2 linked regions of the Methylosinus sp. H3A genome follow. The protein of the gene in region 1 interacts with the protein of each later gene in a pairwise test. Links are inferred from orthologs where the notes say so. Each region holds a gene or a part of one and is shown in the gene's direction. Other genes may lie near its edges.

What was found.
Region 2: the proteins of ung (region 1) and ndk interact in binary tests that used the Escherichia coli proteins (3 or more experiments, as listed by UniProt). The link is inferred for Methylosinus sp. H3A from one-to-one orthologs.

Annotation. Positions count from the first base shown.
Region 1 is NZ_JADNQW010000005.1:2,787,757-2,790,793, forward strand. The notes cover bases 94-2,815. They hold ung (uracil-DNA glycosylase), read left to right. Parts: upstream 94-982; coding sequence 983-1,648; downstream 1,649-2,815. Other genes in these bases: IY145_RS15930 (SulP family inorganic anion transporter), read right to left, coding at 94-390; IY145_RS15935 (helix-turn-helix domain-containing protein), read right to left, coding at 562-831; IY145_RS15945 (phosphatase PAP2 family protein), read left to right, coding at 1,922-2,815; IY145_RS15950 (GDSL-type esterase/lipase family protein), read right to left, coding at 2,776-2,815. Also shown: more of IY145_RS15930, read right to left, coding at 1-93; more of IY145_RS15945, read left to right, coding at 2,816-2,851; more of IY145_RS15950, read right to left, coding at 2,816-3,037. UniProt on the Escherichia coli protein: Excises uracil residues from the DNA which can arise as a result of misincorporation of dUMP residues by DNA polymerase or due to deamination of cytosine.
Region 2 is NZ_JADNQW010000005.1:3,747,007-3,750,114, reverse strand. Bases 201-2,993 are described here. They hold ndk (nucleoside-diphosphate kinase), read left to right. Parts: upstream 201-1,282; coding sequence 1,283-1,705; downstream 1,706-2,993. Other genes in these bases: purN (phosphoribosylglycinamide formyltransferase), read right to left, coding at 2,801-2,993; IY145_RS20325 (glutathione S-transferase family protein), read right to left, coding at 1,709-2,419; tpiA (triose-phosphate isomerase), read right to left, coding at 320-1,078; IY145_RS20340 (hypothetical protein), read right to left, coding at 201-225. In the rest of the region: more of IY145_RS20340, read right to left, coding at 1-200; more of purN, read right to left, coding at 2,994-3,108. UniProt on the Escherichia coli protein: Major role in the synthesis of nucleoside triphosphates other than ATP. The ATP gamma phosphate is transferred to the NDP beta phosphate via a ping-pong mechanism, using a phosphorylated active-site intermediate.

The DNA of each region.
Region 1 (3,037 bases):
GGTGCCGCCGCGCAGCAGGCCGATCGCGAGCAGGATGACGCCCGCCATCATCGTGGCGAGCGCGAGCCCGTCATAGCCCTGGCGCTGCACGATGGAGAAGACGAGAACGATGAAGGCGCCCGCGGGCCCGCCGATCTGAAAACGGCTGCCGCCGAGCGCCGACACGAGAAAGCCGCCGATGATCGCCGTATAGAGCCCGCGGTCCGGGCTCAATCCAGAGGCGATGGCGAAGGCCATGGAGAGCGGCAGAGCGACGATCGCGACAGTGAGGCCGGCGATGGCGTCGGCGCGCAGATCGGCAAGGCCATAGCCTTCGCGCAAAATGGTGACGAGCTTGGGCGTGAACAGCTCGATGAAGCTCGGCTGGCGAAAACGTCGATCTCTCAACATCGGCTCCTTCGTTCGAGGAGCGGCGGGATCGTCGGCGCGAAGTCGGCGGTCGTCGTCGCGGATCAGAGCGTCTCCAAGCCGAAGCGGACGCCGGTTCGGCTGGAGACGCGTCGACACAAATGTCGAGAATCTTTCCATGTTTCAATGAAACATCGAAAGATTCTGGTCGTCTCACGTCGTCGAATGGGGCGGGCCGGGGCGGCGCATTCTGACGCCGCGTCCGCCGCCCTCGCTGCGGGCGTTCTCGCCGATCAGCTCGACGCCGGCCTCGGTCAGCGCCTCGACGACCTTGGTGAGCGTCTCGATCACGCCGCGGACATTGCCGTCGCTCGCCTCCATGCGCTGAATCGTCGGCAAGGAGACGCCGGAAAGCTCGGCCAGCTTTTTCTGATCTATGCCGAGCAGCGCCCTTGCGGCGCGCAATTGAGCGGCGGTGATCATCTCATATGCTCACGCTTTTTATATTAGCAGACATGTTTTACATCGCCAAGATGATGTTTTAAACATCATCTGAGCCATTTTGCAACGCGGCCGCGCGACTCGTGCGCGCCCTGGTTCTCGCCTGACCCGCGCGCATGTTAGCTTGGCGGATATGAACAAACCCGTGCAAATCGACGAGAGCTGGAAGCTTCGCCTCGGAGCGGAGTTCGAGCAGCCCTATTTCGGCGCGCTGCGCCATTTCGTGCGCGAGGAATATGCGAGAGCCAAGGTCTATCCGCCGGCCAAGCAGATTTTCCGCGCCTTCGACGAATGCCCTTTCGACGCTGTCGAAGTGGTGATCCTCGGACAAGATCCCTACCACGGCCCCGGCCAGGCCAATGGCCTGTGCTTCGCTGTCGGCCGCGACATTGCGCCGCCCCCTTCGCTGCAGAACATCTTCAAGGAGATCGAGGCCGATCTCGGGCGGAAGGTCTCGCGCGATCCGGACCTCTCGCGCTGGGCGCGTCAGGGCGTGTTGCTGCTCAACGCCACGCTCACCGTGCGCGGGAGCGCCGCCGGCTCGCATCAGGGCAAGGGCTGGGAGCGTTTCACCGACGCCGCCGTGCAGGCGCTCTCGCGCGAGCGAGAGGGCGTCGTCTTTCTTCTATGGGGCAATTACGCGCGGCAGAAAGGCGCGGGCGTCGATCGCGCCAAGCATTTGGTGCTCGAGAGCGCGCATCCCTCGCCGCTGTCTGCGCGCGGCTTCTTCGGCTGCAGGCATTTTTCCAAAGCCAACGCCTATCTCGAATCGAAAGGACGCGCGCCGATCGAGTGGTGAGGCGGCTATATTACTGGAATACATTATAAAATTAGTCGTTTACCAAAATGTAACCGCGGTTTCGTAGTTGAGTATTCATTGGATTGCCGGCGCGAGTCGGCCATTTCTGAGGCGTTTTCGCCGAGTCCGGCGGCGCGTCTCCAAATCATCTCGAGACGCGAGTTTCGCATGTATTTGACGTTGCTTTGTAATTCTCTTCATATTTACCGCCGATTTTGCGATCTTTGTCTCGATTATCTACGATCGCGGTTCGTCGCTGTCCCATTTGCCGCCGTGCGGCTCAGCCTCGCATTGATGGTAAGCGCCTATGTCGGCGCCAAAGCGACGGGGCTGACGCTGCCACCCTTCCCGGACCTGAGCCTTTTCCTCGTCGCAGTCTTCGCTCTCGACGTCTATTGTCGCTTCGCCTCGCCGAGCTTGGTCTCGCGCGTTGCGCCGATTTTCGTCTATTCGATGATCTATCTGGTGGCGACGTCGCTCGCGGGCGCCTTTGCGAGCTATGCGACGCAGCGTCTCGCCATGCCGCTGCAGGACGAGCTGTTTCTCTCGCTCGATCGATGGCTCGGCGTCGATTGGCTGGCCTTTGTCCATTATATCGACGATCGTCCTGTGTTGGCGGAATGGCTACGGAAAGCCTATGCGAGCATGGCCATTCAGATCATCGCGCCGGTGCTTCTGCTGGCTGCGCTCGAGCGCATCGACGAATTGCGCGTCTATCTTCTCTCCTACGCGATCGCGCTCACGGCGACGATCGTCATCGCCGCTCTGCTTCCGGCCTCGAGCGCGATCACTCTCGTCGACAATTCGATGTTTCACGAGCTTCGGTTCGCCGGCCGCACCCCGCTGGATCATCTGGCGCGCTTGCGCGAGGCCGGTCCATTGAATTTCGCGAACAGCGCGATCGGCGGCCTTTTGAGCTTTCCCTCCTTTCATGCCGTGGTCGGCGCGCTGACGCCTCTCAGCCTGCGCTCTGTGCGCCCGGTCTTCTACGTCTTGTGCCTCGTCGACGCCGCCCTGATGGTGGGCACGGTGACGGACGGCGGACATTATGCCGTGGACCCGATCGGCGGAGTCGCGGTCGCCTATCTGTCCTATCGGTTCGCGCGGCGCATAGAGGAACGACGGAGTCAATTCGCGCTGGGCCGACGCTTGGCGAACACGCCGACGATCACCGCGCGCGCGATATGCTCGGCCATGCATTGATAGCCGAGATCGTTGAGGTGGAAATTGTCGCGCGCCATCATCTGCAGATTGGCGTGGTTCTGCGCGATGAAGCGCATCGCGTCATAGCGGCGCACATAGGCGACATTCTCGGCGCTGGCCACGCGCTGCAGCACGTTGCGAATGGCGAAATATTCCTCGTCGCGCGAGAAGCGCGAGCTGTATTGC
Region 2 (3,108 bases), 960 kb from region 1 along the record:
CGCGGGCACGCAGAGACCCGAATATCCCGTCATGCGCGTGTTCAACGGCGATCCGTTCTCCTTGCCGTCCGCCGCAATGCCGAAAGAGGCGCGCGGCTGCAGCTTGCGCGCGGCTTCGACGCATTTCTCCTCGGTGGCGTAGCCCGGGATGGCGTTGGTGGCGACCGCACCGGCGGCCTGGGAGGTGGTGACGACGAAGGTCGCTATGACGAGCGTGTAGGACATTGCAAATCTCCACGAAAATAAAAATCGAATGAAATGCGGCGGCGCGCCGCCCGCTGTCTCCAATAGCGTGAAACGATTGCCAAACTGTCGCCGCTCAGCGGTAGATTTCGGCGATCGCCAGAAAATCCTTCGCCGTCAAGGATGCGCCGCCGATAAGCGCCCCGTCCACATTGGCGATGCGCAACAGCTCGCCGGCGTTGGCCGGCTTCACCGAGCCGCCATAGAGGATGCGCGTCGCTCCCGCGCCCGCGCCGAACAAAGTGACGAGCCGCGCGCGGATCGCGGCGTGCATTTGCGCCACATCCTGCAACGTCGGCGTGAGGCCTGTGCCGATTGCCCAGACCGGCTCATAAGCGACGACCAGCCTCTCCGGCGCGACGTCCTGCGGCAGCGAGCCGTCGAGCTGGCGTTCGACGATCTCGCTGGCGCGGCCGGCGTCGCGTTCGGCGCGCGTCTCGCCGACGCAGACGATGGGCGCGAGACCGGCGCGCAGACCCGCCTCCGCCTTGGCGCGGACCAGCGCGTCACTCTCGCCATGATCGCAGCGCCTCTCGCTGTGGCCGACGATGACATAGGCGGCGCCGGCGTCGGCCAGCATCTCGGCGGAAATGTCGCCGGTATGGGCGCCGTTCGCCTTTGCGTGGCAATCTTGCCCGCCGAGCCGGATTTCGGCGCCGGCGACGATCGGCGCGGCTCGAGAGAGAAGTGTGGCTGGCGGGCAGATCGCCAGCTCGACTTTGGCGCGCAGACCCGCGTCATAATGTTGCGCGATCGTCTCGATCTCACTGATCGACGCCGAAAGCCCGTTCATTTTCCAATTTCCGGCGACGAGCGGGCGCGGCGTGGAAGACATGTCCGGGCGTTCCTCTCAAATCGAAGCGAGCAAAGCTCGCCATATCAGCGCTCGCCGCCCTGGGCAATTCGCCGCGACGCCGCGCGGTTGCGGGCATGAGGAAAATTGTCGCCGCTCGGGGAGCGGGTTGCCGGGCGTCCGGCCGACGGCTATAAGCGCCGCGATCCTAAATCCCATCCTCGAACTCGACGAGACGACGCGCCCATGGCGATCGAACGCACATTCTCCATCATCAAGCCGGACGCCACCAAGCGTAATCTGACCGGCAAGATCAACGCCCTCATCGAGGACGCCGGGCTCCGCATCGTGGCGCAGAAGCGTATCCGCTTGTCCCGCGAGCAGGCCGAAACCTTTTATGGCGTCCACAAGGAACGCCCCTTCTTCGGCGAGCTGATCGAATCGATCACCTCCGGTCCGGTTGTCGTCCAGGTGCTGGAAGGCGAGGGGGCGATCGCCAAATATCGTACGGTCATGGGCGCCACCAATCCGGCCAGCGCCGATCCGGGCACGATCCGCAAGGAATTCGCCGTGTCGATCGGCGAGAACTCGGTGCATGGCTCCGACGCGCCTGAGACCGCCGCCATCGAGATCCCGCAGTTCTTCTCGGGCAATGAGATCGTCGGCTGATTTTCAGGCCGAGGCGTAGCTCGGGAAATAGGCGGCGAGCAGCCGGTCCCGATAGGCGACGAGATTGGCCGTGCCGGCCACGGCCTCCCGCAATGGCGATACGAGCTCGGTGACGAGCGATTCCGCCACCATTGCGAAGGCCATGGCGTCGGCGGCGCTGGGCGCCTCGCCGAAGAGATAGGGCTTGTCGCCGAGCAGGACGGAAAGCGCCGCTATGTCGCGCCGTCCGAGCTCGGCGAGCTCCTCGTCCGAGTGCCGCCCGAGGCCCTGCGCCACGAGGCTGCGCGCCACTTTCTTGCGGATCAGCGCCTTCACGAGCGGACGAATGACCGCCGGCGCGCCGGAGAAGAATTGCGCCGGACCACGCGCGAAATTGCCGTCGTCGATCCAGCGGGCCTGCACCAGCAGCCAATAATAATGTTCCTCCAGCATTTTCTCGATCGCCCAGCCGGCGGCGCGCTGCTCCGGCGTGAGGCCGGCGTCGAAATCGATGCCATAGGTCTTTTCGAGATAGAGGCGGATGAAGGTCGAATCGGCGACGATCGTCCCCTCGTCGTCGATATAGGGAAGCTTGCCCTTGGGCGCGCGGCCGTAGCCGGAGTGGTCCTCCACGAAACGCAGGCCGGCGAATTTCAGCAGCGTCATCGCCTTGAGCACGAAGGGGCTGGCGTCCGGGAGACCGAAATAGGGACCGAATGAATATAATTTGATCATCGGTAAAACCTCTTTGCGCCCTCACGGCATATGATCGACCAAGTCCGTTCACGCCACTTTGCGCGCCGCCGAGATCGAGGAATTCTCACCTTTTTACGTTAACATGGAACAGCGCGCGCAGCGGGCCGCGGCGCGTAGACGGGCGAGGCCGAAAGACGCCATGACGAAGCGGAGAGCCTATTGGACATGGCGCGCAGCGGGGTTGCTGTCGCTCGGCGTTCTACTTCTGGCGACGCCTTTCGACGGCGCGCTCGGTCTCGCCAAGCTGCTGGCCTTCGCCGTCTATCTTTGCGTTTTCGCCTTGCCGAGCCCGTGCAAAAGCGGGGCGGCCTATCCGTTCGGACATGGCTTTCGCCCCGGAGCGGGATGTCCGCGGCCGAGTCAGCCGGAGGAGGGGACGGCGAGCGCCGGCTCCGGCGAGGAAGCCGCGCCGAGCACACGATTGCCCTCGGCTGTGACCGCGCCGGAGGCGACGAGCCGCAGCGCCCGCGGATAAAGCAGATGCTCCTGCTCGAGCACGCGCGCCCCCAGCGTCTGCGGCGTATCGGAATCGAGCACGGCGACTGCGGCCTGAGCGACGATCGGCCCTTCGTCCATTTCCGGAACCACGAAATGGACGGTGCAGCCGTGGATTTTCACGCCCTCGGCGAGCGCCCGCTCATGCGTGTGGAGTCCGCGAAACGCCGGGA